One region of the Mesorhizobium sp. P2_E9 genome, then DNA from elsewhere that is predicted to be linked to it. Evidence: predicted binding sites of a transcription regulator. Region 1 holds the regulator's gene; each other region holds the start of a gene.

What was found. The regulator PhoB, encoded in region 1, activates phosphate uptake and scavenging genes when phosphate is short. The targets are predictions, from matches to a motif close to TGTCATNNANCTGTCAT.
Region 2: AC1D05_RS20940 (acid phosphatase) is a predicted target of PhoB. The motif match lies at 1,980-1,996, and genes of this name have one in related genera.
Region 3: AC1D05_RS00015 (LTA synthase family protein) is a predicted target of PhoB. The motif match lies at 1,813-1,829, and genes of this name have one in related genera.

What each region holds. Positions count from the first base shown of each region.
Region 1 covers NZ_JBFUET010000005.1:299,142-303,319, reverse strand. The annotation lists gene pstB (phosphate ABC transporter ATP-binding protein PstB) at 1-577, shown strand, start outside; gene phoU (phosphate signaling complex protein PhoU) at 603-1,310, shown strand; gene phoB (phosphate regulon transcriptional regulator PhoB) at 1,330-2,019, shown strand; gene AC1D05_RS11705 (ROK family protein) at 2,032-3,276, opposite strand; gene xylF (D-xylose ABC transporter substrate-binding protein) at 3,548-4,178, shown strand, end outside.
Region 2 covers NZ_JBFUET010000011.1:106,787-110,964, forward strand. The annotation lists gene AC1D05_RS20935 (Lrp/AsnC family transcriptional regulator) at 1-240, shown strand, start outside; gene AC1D05_RS20940 (acid phosphatase) at 353-1,885, opposite strand; gene AC1D05_RS20945 (cytochrome-c peroxidase) at 2,094-3,362, shown strand; gene AC1D05_RS20950 (putative bifunctional diguanylate cyclase/phosphodiesterase) at 3,496-4,178, shown strand, end outside.
Region 3 covers NZ_JBFUET010000001.1:2,286-6,463, forward strand. The annotation lists gene AC1D05_RS00015 (LTA synthase family protein) at 1-1,774, opposite strand, end outside; gene fabD (ACP S-malonyltransferase) at 2,053-3,000, shown strand; gene fabG (3-oxoacyl-[acyl-carrier-protein] reductase) at 3,060-3,797, shown strand; gene AC1D05_RS00030 (acyl carrier protein) at 3,997-4,178, shown strand, end outside.

The sequences.
Region 1 (4,178 bases):
GACCGCCGAGGGCCAGGTGCTGCTCGACGGTCAGAACGTTCTCGACCGTTCGCAGGATCTCAACCTGCTGCGCACCAAGATCGGCATGGTGTTCCAGAAGCCGACGCCGTTCCCGATGTCGATCTATGAGAACATCGCCTTCGGCGTCAGGCTCTATGAGAAGATCAGCAGGGCCGAGATGGACGGCCGCGTCGAGCAGGCGCTGAAGCGCGCAGCCCTGTGGAACGAGGTCAAGGACAAGCTCAATGCCAGCGGCCTCAGCCTGTCAGGCGGCCAGCAGCAGCGGCTGTGCATCGCCCGCACGGTGGCGGTGAAGCCGGAAGTCATCCTGCTCGACGAGCCGGCCTCGGCGCTTGACCCGCTGTCGACCGCCAAGATCGAGGAACTGATCGACGAGTTGCAGGCCGACTACACGATCGTCATCGTCACCCACAACATGCAGCAGGCGGCGCGCGTCTCGAAGCAGACCGCCTTCATGTATCTGGGCGAACTGGTCGAGTTCGACAAAACCGAGAAGATCTTTACGTCGCCTCGCGAGAAGCGCACGCAAGACTACATCACCGGCCGCTTCGGCTGATCGCACGCATACGAGGACCAGGATCATGGCCGAACACACAGTCGCAGCCTTCGACGAGGATCTCGGACAGATCAGCAGGCTGATCAGCGATATGGGCGACCTCGCCGGCTCGATGGTCGGCGGCGCCACCAAGGCGCTGCTGAATTCCGACAACGCGCTGGCACAGCGTGTGGTCTCCGACGATGCCATCATGGATGCGCGCCAGCGCGAACTCGACGACCGCGCCATCACGCTGATCGCCAAGCGCCAGCCGATGGCCGACGATCTGCGCCATGTCGTCGGCTCGATCCGCATGGCCGGCGACCTCGAGCGCATTGGCGACCTTGCCAAGAACATAGCCAAGCGTGTCGGCACCGTCGGTCTCAGCGCCACGCCGCGCGACCTGTCGCATTCCATCGACGCCATGGCACAGCTGGTGCTGATCCAGGTGCAGGGCGTGATCGAGGAGTATGCGGCGCGCGATGCCGCTGCCCTGGCGAAGCTGCGCGCCGACGACGAACGCATCGACGTCAAATACACCTCCGTCTTTCGCGAACTGCTGACCTACATGATGGAGGATCCGCGCAACATCACGGCGTGCACGCATCTGTTGTTCTGCGCCAAGAATCTCGAACGCATCGGCGACCACGTGACCAACATCGCCGAAAACGCCTACTATGTCCTGACCGGCACGCAGTTGCCCGCCAATCGTCCCAAGCAGGATGAAACGGCGATGTCGGCGCCAGCGGCCTGACGCAAGAGGTGACCAATCGATGATCGCGCCACGCATTATGGTGGTGGAGGATGAGGAGCCGCTGGGGGTGCTGCTCCGTTACAATCTTGAATCCGAAGGCTACCAGGTGGAGGTGGTGCCGCGCGGCGACGAGGCTGAGATCCGCCTGCAGGAGAACGTGCCCGACCTTCTGGTGCTCGACTGGATGGTGCCGGCGGTGTCCGGCATCGAACTCTGTCGCCGCCTGCGGATGCGGCCCGAGACCGAGCGGCTGCCGATCATCATGCTGACCGCGCGGGGCGAAGAAAGCGACCGCGTACGTGGGCTCTCGACCGGTGCCGACGACTATCTGGTCAAGCCGTTCTCGACGCCGGAATTCATGGCTCGCGTCAAGGCGCTGCTGCGCCGCGCCAAGCCGGAAGTTCTGTCCAGTGTGCTCAAGGTCGGCGACATCGTGCTCGACCGTGAATCGCACCGGGTCTATCGCAAGAAGAGCGAGATCCGGCTCGGGCCGACCGAGTTCCGCCTGCTCGAATTCATGATGCGTCATCCCGGCCGCGTGTTCTCGCGCAGCCAGTTGCTCGACAATGTCTGGGGCGAGACGATCTACATCGACGAGCGCACGGTGGACGTGCACGTCGGCCGGTTGCGGAAGGCGGTCAACAATGGCCGTATGCCGGACGTCATCCGCACCATTCGCGGGGCGGGCTACGCGATCAGGGAAGATTGAGCGGGACCTGATTCAGGCAACGTTCTTTCCGGTGCCAGCTCTCGCCTGCACGCCCGGTGCGAAAATCTCCTGGTCGACGAAGGTCAGCGCGCGCATGGCGCAGCCTTCGCGGATCAGAGGCAGTTCGTTCGGCTCGGTGTCGAAGGAAATCGATTTCGAGTGCTGACCGCCGGCGGTCTGCGCGATCGCTTCGCGCAGTGCCGGCTCGATCAGGTCGAAGGCGGCGGCACTGACGCCGACCATGGCGACGGGCGCGGGATCGATCAGCGCGAACAGGCTGCCGAGCCCATAACCCAGTGCCTCGCCGGCCTTGCGGTAGGCTTCGCGCTCAGGCCCGTCGCGTTCGCGTGCCGTCGCGGCCAGCGCCCGCATCTGCGCGTCGCTGACATCGGCCACTGGCTCGGTGTCCTCACTGAGCTGCCTGGCGTTGCGCCAGATGGCATAGTTGCCGGCATAGGCCTCGACGCAGCCGCGGCGTCCGCAACGGCAAAGCGCGCCGCCGGGCCGATGGATCATGTGACCGAACTCGCCGCCCGAGGAATGGGTGCCCGTGAACAGCTCGCCCTTCAGCACCAGGCCCATGCCGATGCCGTGCGACAGAAGGATGGCGATGAAGTCGTCGCGGTAGCGCTCGGGATCGCGCCAGCGCAGCGCCACCGCCATCATGTTGCAGTCGTTTTCCATGGTGGCGGGGATACCGAACTCGGCCTCGAGTATGTCGGCGAAGGCGATGTTGGTCTGCGGCGTGATCGGAGACCAGAGCATCGCCCGGGCCTCGGTGTCGGTGATGCCCTGGATCGCCAGCGCGATGCGGGCGACGCTGCGCACGTCGATATCGGGATCATCGAGGCGCCGCCGCACGATGGCGACGCATTCGCCGATCAGCGCCTCGCGCGACATGGTCAGCGTGTCCAGCCGGCGCTGTTCCTCCGATACGACCTGGCCGGCATAGTCGATGACGGCGACGGAGAGGAAATTCAGCGACAGCACCACGGTCATGACAGCCGCGGCCTCCGGATTGAGGCCGAGGCCGACCTGCGGCCGGCCGCGCTTGAGCGCGCCGGCCTCGCTCGGCTTGCCTTCGGCCAGGATGCCTTCGCCGATCAGGTCGGAAGAGATCGCCGATATGGTCGAGTGGCTGAGGCCGGTGGTCGCGGCAATCTCGGTGCGCGAGGGCCGACCGGCCCGGCGCACGGCCGCAATCACCATGGCGCGGTTGCGCCGGCGCAGATCGTCGTGGCGGATTCCGACCGACATGTTTTCCCACATCCTCCCGGTCGCCGCGGTTCCTCCGGCCCCTCGAACGCTGCCGACGACACGGTCAAATACTGGCAGAAGCGGCCCGTCCTGTCATTTATTTATTCCGAGGCTCGAAAAAAATTCACAAGGACATCAAAATCCATCAGAATCGTTGTTGACAGCGTTCCGGTGTTCGATCAGTGTTTTTTCGAGGCTCGAAAAAATAGAGCCTTTGTGCCGGCCTTAGGGCCAGTTTGGTCGCGCCATACGCGGCGCAGGGAGGAATATCATGAAGAGATTCACAGCCGCCATCCTGGCGGGTGTCGCCATGTCGCTGACGCTTGTGTCGGTCGCGCAGGCGAAGGACAAGGTCATCGGCGTTTCTTGGTCCAACTTCCAGGAAGAGCGCTGGAAGACCGACGAAGCCGCCATGAAGAAGGCGATCGAGGCCGCCGGCGACAAGTACATCTCCGCCGATGCGCAGTCCAATCCCGGCAAGCAGCTTACCGATGTCGAGAGCCTGATCTCGCAGGGCGCCAATTCGCTGATCATCCTGGCGCAGGATGCCTCGGCCATCGGCCCGGCCGTGCAGAAGGCGCTGGACGAAGGCATTCCGGTCGTCGGCTATGACCGCCTGATCGAGAACAAGGACGTCTTCTACCTGACCTTCGACAACAAGGAAGTTGGCCGCTTGCAGGCGGCTGCGGTGTTCAAGGCCAAGCCGGAAGGCAACTACGTCTTCATTAAGGGCTCGGGCGCCGATCCGAATGCCGACTTCCTGTTCTCGGGCTCGATGGAAGTGCTCAAGGCGGCCATCGACAGCGGCAAGATCAAGAATGTCGGCGAGGCCTATACGGACGGCTGGCTGCCCGCCAACGCCCAGAAGAACATGGAACAGTTCCTGACCGCCAACGACAACA
Region 2 (4,178 bases), on a different contig from region 1:
ACGCATGAGCACATCCGCCCCTGCCTGAAGCAGTTCGCCGAAATGCCTGAGATCACCGAGGTGCACCGGCTGACCGGCGAGGACTGCTTCATCCTGAAGGTTGTTGTGCCCTCGCCCGCCCACCTTGAAACCATCGTCGACGCCGTGGCGCGCCATGGTGCCGTCACCACGGCGCTGGTGCTGCGCAGCGAGACGCCAAAGCCGATCGGCCGCGCGCTGATCCGGCGATCAGGCGGTTAACCGCCCAAGCCTAGAGCAGTTCACCGTTTCACGGAAACGGCAAACCGCTCTAACTCTTTGTTTCAACGCAATTCCGGACGGAAAACCGTTTCACACTTTTCCTGGAATTGCTCTACCGGCTGAGATCAAGCGCGGCACTCAGGTCGCCCATCGGCGGCTGGTCGTTGTTGCGCAGCGCCTTGTCGCGGGCGACGATGCCGGTCAGCACCGGCAAATCGTAGCGCGCGGTGATGAAGCGCAGGATCGACGTCGTGTCGTATTGCGTGTGGTCGACCGTGCCCATTTTCGCATAGGGCGAGATGATGAAGGCCGGGATGCGGTTGCCCGGTCCCCAGCGGTCGGCCTTGGGCGGCGCGACATGGTCCCAGAAGCCGCCATTCTCGTCATAGGTGACGACGACCAGCATGTGGCTCCATTGCGGGCTCTTCTCCAGATGCGAAACGAGGTCGGCGAGATGCTGGTCGCCGCTCGCCACATCGGTGTAGCCGCCATGCTCGTTGAGATTGCCCTGCGGCTTGTAGAAGGTGACCGCCGGCAGCTTGCCGTCGTCCATGTCCTTGATGAAGGCAACGCCATCCATGCCGCCATCCTTGAGATGCTCGGCCCGCGCGGCTGTGCCGGGCGCGTAGGCGGCGAAGTAATTGTAGGGCTGATGGTGGAACTGGAAGTTCGGCACAGGCGTCGCGTTCTTGCCGTCGAGCGTTGCCTGCCAGGCGCCGGAGTACCAGGCCCAGTCTATGCCTTTGAGCGACAGCAGGTCGCCGATGGTGATGTCGTGCTGCGGCGGCAGCGTCGTCGGCTGTGCTGGATCGGCCAAGGCCTTGTCGCCGCCTTCGATCGGCTTGTTGGCGCTCGGCTGATAGGGCGGCTGCATGGTGTTGACGGCGTAGAAGTCGGGCGTGATGGCACCGTCATTGACGAATTTCGGCGCGCCGCCGAGGGCCGAGGCCGGCGAGTTGTCGGCCACCTTCAGCGTCTTGCCATCAGCCTCGACGACGGCGATCTGCCCCTTCACCGGGCTGGTGTCGGCATGTGGATAGACCGGCGCGCAGGCGCAGGCGATCTGGAAATGGTTGAGGAAGGAGCCGCCAAAGGCGCCCTGGAAGAAATTGTCGGCCAGCACATATTTCTTCGCCACGGCCCACATCGGCAGGACGGAGCCGTCATAATGGCCCATGACAAGACCGCCGGAATCAGCCCAGGCGACGAACTTGTCGTTCTTCCCGCCGTCGATCTGCATCTGCTCCTGGTAGAAGCGGTGCCAGAGATCACGGGTGATGACGGAGGTCTTCTCGTTGAATCCGGCAGCATCGTCGATGGCGAAGCTGGCATTGGCGAGATGCGCCGACTGCGCCTCGGTCACAACAGGCGTCACCCCCTTGCCGGTCAGCCCGCCCCAGGCCGGCGGCAGTTCGGCAAGCGGCTTGCCGTCACGGTCCAGCTGGCGCGCCTGGTCGGCTGTAATATTGGCCAGCCCATTGGCGCCGGGGAAGCCGCCATAGAGATTATCGAAGCTGCGGTTCTCGGCGTAGATGACGACGACGGTGTCGATCTTGTCGTAGCCGGGAGGGGCTGCGTTGGCGGTGGGGGTGAGCGATGCCAGGGCCGTGGTGGCGAGGCAGAGCGAGAGAAAGGACCTGGTCATGGTCGATTGGGTCATGGGGAAGATGCCTCGTGGCTGGCTGAAGGACGGCACGCATGGGCAACGAAAATACAGGAATTGAGCTACTTCCATGCCTTGTCACCTTTGTGACATTTGCCGACCCCTCGAACACGGTTTCGTGAACGTCAGGCCGGGTCATGAATCCGTTGCACAGGATACTTAGTTGCGGGATCGAAAACGGACTGCAGCTATGGCAATGGGACGATGGAAAAGCCGGGCGGCAGTAATCGCCGCGGCATCGGTGGTAAGCTTCGCCGCGCCCGCAAACACGGCAGCACCGGATGGCGTCCACCCCGGCCCGATGTCGCGCGTGCAGGCCTATGCGCGCGCCGAGGCACTGACCGCGCTTGGCAAAAAAATGTTCTTCGACCCCGCGCTGTCGGCATCCGGCAAGCAGGCCTGCTCGTCCTGCCATGACCCGCGCCACGCCTTCGGCCCGGCCTCGGCCGCGCCGGTCGAAATGGGTGGGCCAAACCTCGACCAGCCGGGCGTGCGCGCCGTCCCCTCTTTGCGCTATCTCCAGGCGGCGCCCGCCTTCACCGAACATTTCTACGATTCCGAAGACGAAGGCGACGAGAGCGTCGACAATGGTCCGACCGGCGGCCTGACCTGGGACGGCCGCGCCGACCATGGCAAGGACCAGGCGAAGATCCCCCTGCTCTCGCCCTTCGAGATGTCCAACAAGGACGAAGCCGCCGTCGCCGCCGCCTTGCGCAAATCGGCCTATGCCGACGCGTTCAAAGCAACCTTCGGCGCCGACGTGTTCGACCGCCCGCGTGATGCCTTCGACGCCGCTGCCGAGGCGCTTGGCACCTTCGAGCAGAGTGCCGCCGATTTCTACCCCTATTCCAGCCGCTACGATGCTTTCCTCGCCGGCAAGGCTGAGCTCACGGCGCAGGAGATGCGCGGCCGTGCGCTGTTCGAGGACGAGACCAAAGGCAATTGCGCCAGCTGTCACCTCAGCGAACCCGCCAATGACGGCGAGCCGCCGCAATTCACCGATTTCGGCCTGATCGCCATCGCCGTACCGCGCAACGCGGCGATACCCGCCAACGCCGATCCGGCCTATGTCGATCTCGGCCTGTGCGGCCCGCTGCGCACCGACTTCCACGGCCGCAGCGAATATTGCGGGCTGTTCAAGACGCCGACGCTGCGCAACGTCGCGCTGCGCAAGAGCTTCTTCCACAACGGCACCTTCCACACGCTGCGCGACGCCGTCGCCTTCTACGCCAGCCGCGATACCGATCCCGGCCATTGGTACCCCAAAAACGCCGACGGTACGGTCAGGCAATATGACGATCTGCCAAAGGCTTACTGGCCGAACTTGAATCAGGATCCGCCGTTCAACGGCAAGAAGCCCGGCGACAAACCGGCGCTGACCGACGCCGAGATCGACGACATCGTCGCCTTTCTCGGCACGCTCACCGACGCCGACCAACAGGCAGCGCCAGCGAACTGAACCGCCTTGCCAGGTTTGGCCTGCCCGCCCCGGCGATGCGCCGCAACGCTCGGACCGGTAAAGAAAGACATATACCATTAGCGCTTCCTAAACCGCTCTGCGGTATCCCTCGTCACTCGATGGTGGGACGCTGATGAACGCATTCAGGCGAGCGGCCGGATTTGTTGTGATCCTGTTGACCGGCGCGGCGACGCTGGCGGCCTTGCATATCGATGCCCAGCGAAATTTCGCGCTGGCCAAGGAGCGCTATCTCGAGAATTCCCAGGCAGCATCCAGAGCGACGGCCAAGACGGTCGAAGACGCCTTGCGGGCCGTCTATGAAAATGTCCGGACCTTGACCTATCTGCCCAGCGTCCGAAACCTCGACCGGCACGGTACCAATCTGGGCGACGAAGGCCGCGCGACGATCCAGCAGATCTACAACAACCTCGCCAACAACGTCTCGATTTCCGAGGTTTACTTCCTGCCGCTGGATTTCAATCCGGACCGCTTCGACGCGGTGACCGGCAAGCTCGAGGAGCCGATCCTCCAATTCGACCAGCTGATCGTGAATGCCAAGGCGAGATCCGATGCCGCCGCCGGCGCCAAGCACGCGAAGCTCGATGAGGATGCGCTGACCCGCCCGCCGGAAGAGGTCGAGACCTATGAATACCATGAGCTGGCAAAGCAGCTTGCCTGGCTGAAGGCCAACTATCCGAATTCGAGCGCCATCGACGGGCTCAACGTGCCGATCATCGGCACCAAGGAGCTCATCACCTGCGACAACACCGATTTCATCCATACCGGCAACGACGCGGACCGCTCCGGCTTCATCCT
Region 3 (4,178 bases), on a different contig from region 1:
CGGCCGGGGTCAGCAGCAGGTTGCGGTCGACGACGCGGTAGTGTTGACGCATCTCGCCCAGAAAACCCGTGTAATAGGGATGGGTAATCCCCGCGGTGGTGAGGATATGATAGGGCAGGAAGGCCGGGCTCACGGCGCCAAGGTTCTCCACCGAACCGGAGCGGTTCGACCAGATGACCAGTGGTGTCTGATGATGCTCCAATGCGTCTTGCGGCGTTGCTTCCTTACGTGGCGCGACATTGTCCTTCAGGAAACCGGTTTCGACATAGACCGGCCCCAGCGGCGGTAGATGGTCGCCGAAAAAGGCGATGACGGTGGGGCGGGAGCGCTTCTTGGCCCATTCGATCAGCCGTTCAAGGCCGCGGTCCGCGTCGGCTGAACCCTCCGCATAGCTCAGCAACGAGTCGCGCGCCCATTGGCTGATCGGCGCCTGCACCGCGTGGGTCGGGTTGTAGTAGCGGTTCGGTTCATAAGGACCATGGTTCTGCAGGCTGACCGCGAAGAAGAACACCGGGTCTTCGCTGGCGTCGGCTTCACGGATGATCTCATCCGTCATCGCCGCGTCCGATGCCAGCGGTCCGCGCTTTTCCATCGGCGGCAGCGTCTCTTCCGACTTGAAATCGTTGAAGCCGAAATCGGCATAGACCGCGCCGCGGTTCCAGAACCAGTTGGTGCCGGGATGGATGGCGCGCGCCCGATAGCCCTCGCTCTTCAGGAAGGTCGCCATCGAAGGCGTCGGCGTGCGCACATATTGCTGGTAGGGAATGCTGCCAGCCGGCAGGAAGGCGTTGGAAAAACCGGTCAGCGCCTCGAATTCGATGTTTGCGGTCATGCCGCCGAATTCAGGCGAGAACATCGAACCGGAACGCAACGCCCGCACGGTGGGAATGGGATCCGGTGTGATGGAGACGCCGGGCAGCTTGGTCGGATCCCAGAAGGATTCGCTCATGACGACGATGATGTCGGGCTTTTCGTCGGGCACCGAGGCCGTCACCTGCGGCCGGTCGATCGCCGCGATCGCCTTGTCCGAATAGCCTGAAGGTGCCGAGACATGCGCCATCGGTACGTTGAGCGCGAAGGCAAGCGCAAAGCCGTTTGAGGCGTAGTTTTCCTTCTGGTCCCACATGATCGGAATGATCTGCAGCCGATCCCTTGTCCAGGAGAAAGTGGCATAGTCCATTATCGAGACGAAGAAGGCGAGCAGCGGCACGGCCAGCGTCAGCCGGGCAAGGCGGCCTTTGCGGCTGAGCGCGGGAACCTTGCGGCGCCACAGCCGCCAGCCATAGACGAGCAGCGACAGGCCGGCGACGATGCCGACGACCATGGCGAGCGCGGTCATCGGCCGGTCACGCACCAGGAGTGGCAGCAGGGCGACGATCTGGCGGGCATAGAGGAAATCCGTCGGGTAGAGCGGATCGCCGAGATAATGCGATTTCTGGTGGCCGACAAAGGCCAGCGACAGGGTCAATGGAGCGACGATCATCAGGCTTTGATGACTCCGGCCGAGCACGGCGTCGACGCCGATCAGGATCAGCGCGAACACGACGATGGTCGTCCAGCCCGGCTTGAGCGGCTGCAGGAAGAAGGAGACCGTGCCGGCAAAGTCGCCGCGTACGATCAGTTCGATGGCAAACACCAGGATGGTTGAGATCGCCAGACTGATCAATCCGTAACGGACGACAGGCCATCTCCGGCCCGGCAGGTAGCCGGTCGACGGATCGTCTTCCAGGAACTGAGGCGCGGCTTTACCTGCGCGTTTCGAACTCTTTGCCACTTTAACTTCCCACCCAGCGACAACCCAAGTCACTCGATTGTCATATAATTGTCACGCAAAGCTAGCGCCTGTGGCGGAAATAAGAAGAGCCAGCAAACGATTCGTGAGCGGTTTTCATCAGGAGTGATCGCCAAAAAGCCCTTTCGGAACAGGCACTCGGCGCATGGTTGCGACTTGGGGCTGGGCTGAACCGGGCTTGACTTGGCGGCCTGCCTTGCGCCACAGGCAGGAAAAACTCGTGTTATCAGGCAAGCAAACCAGTCTTGGAGAGCCCTCGCATGGCCATTGCATTCACCTTTCCGGGACAAGGCAGCCAGGCTGTCGGCATGGGCAAGGATCTCGCCGATGCCTTTCCCGAGGCGCGCAGGGTCTTTCAGGAAGTCGACGACGCGCTCGGCGAAAACCTGTCAAAGCTGATCTGGGAAGGTCCGGAAGAGACGCTGACTATGACGGCCAATGCGCAGCCGGGGCTGATGGCGGTGTCACTGGCGGCGATCAGGGCGCTGGAAGCGCGCGGTCTCTCGCTGAAGGACAAGGTCGCCTATGTCGCCGGCCATTCGCTGGGCGAATATTCGGCCCTTGCCGCCGCGGGTTTTGTTTCCGTTGCCGATGCCGCCCGGCTGCTGCGCATCCGCGGCAACGCCATGCAGGCGGCGGTGCCGGCCGGCGAGGGCGCGATGGCGGCGATCATCGGGCTGGAGCAGGCGGATGTCGAAGCCGCTTGCACCGAGGCCGCGCAAGGGGCCGGCAAGGTCTGCCAGATCGCCAACGACAATGGCGGCGGCCAGCTGGTGATTTCCGGTGCCAAGGCCGCGGTCGAACTGGCGGCGAAACTGTGCACTGAAAAGGGCGCTAAACGGGCGCTGATGCTGCAGGTCTCGGCGCCCTTCCATTCGGCGCTGATGGCGCCGGCGGCCAATGTCATGCGCGACGCGCTCGCCGGGGTAACGAAACATGCGCCGGCGGTGCCCGTGCTGTCCAACGTCACCGTGACCCCGACCAGTGATCCCGACGAGATCGCGCGGCGCCTGGTCGAGCAGATAACCGGCCGTGTGCGCTGGCGCGAAACGGTGGAATGGTTCGGCGCCAACGGCGTTGCAGCGCTTTACGAGATCGGTGCCGGCAAGGTGCTGTCGGGCCTGGCACGGCGCATCAACCGCGATATCGCTACCGCGTCGGTCGGCACATCGGCCGATGTCGAGGCCGCGCTGGCCGCACTTGCATAATCCACTGGCGATTTGACCCCTTCCGTGTGAAGGCTGTTCTCTCAGATCAGGAGACAAAAATGTTCGAACTGACCGGCCGCAAGGCACTCGTCACCGGAGCATCGGGAGGCATCGGCGAGGCGATTGCCCGCGTGCTGCATGCGCAAGGCGCCATTGTCGGCCTGCACGGCACCCGCATCGAGAAACTGGAGACCTTGGCCGGCGAACTCGGCGACCGGGTCAAACTGTTCCCGGCCAATCTGTCGAACCGCGACGAGGTCAAGGCGCTTGGCCAGAAGGCGGAGGCCGAACTCGAAGGCGTTGATATCCTGGTCAACAATGCCGGTATCACCAAGGACGGCCTGTTCGTGCGTATGTCGGACGCCGATTGGGATAGCGTGCTCGAAGTCAATCTGACCGCCGTTTTCCGGCTGACCCGCGAACTTACCCATCCGATGATGCGCCGCCGCCATGGCCGTATCATCAACATCACCTCGGTGGTTGGCGTCACCGGCAATCCCGGCCAGACCAATTACTGCGCCTCCAAGGCCGGCATGATCGGCTTCTCCAAATCGCTGGCGCAGGAGATCGCCACCCGCAACATTACCGTCAACTGCGTTGCCCCAGGCTTCATCGAATCGGCAATGACCGACAAGCTCAACGACAAGCAGAAAGAGGCGATCATGGCGGCGATTCCAACGCGCCGCATGGGCACGAGTGTTGAAGTGGCGTCCGCCGTCGCCTACCTCGCCTCCAACGAAGCCGCCTACGTCACCGGCCAGACCATCCATGTCAACGGCGGCATGGCGATGATTTGACGGATACAGCGGGGCTGTGAAAAGAGACCATTTCGCCTTGGACCTCAGCCATTTTTCGTGTAATGCGGCCCGCAACCCGGCGGTTCGGGCAAAAACCGGTCCGTGGCCGTTGCGTTTCCGGCAGGACCATCTTTCAGCTTGATTAGCGGCATTCTGCCCGCTAACGAAGACAGACAAACAAAAGACGAGGATGCCCCAAATGAGTGACACCGCAGAGCGCGTCAAGAAGATCGTCATCGAGCACCTTGGCGTCGATGCCGACAAAGTGACGGAGCAGGCGAGCTTCATCGATGATCTGGGCGCTGACAGCCTCGACACGGTCGAACTCGTCATGGCGTTCGAAGAAGAATTCGGCGTCGAGATTCCCGACGACGCAGCCGA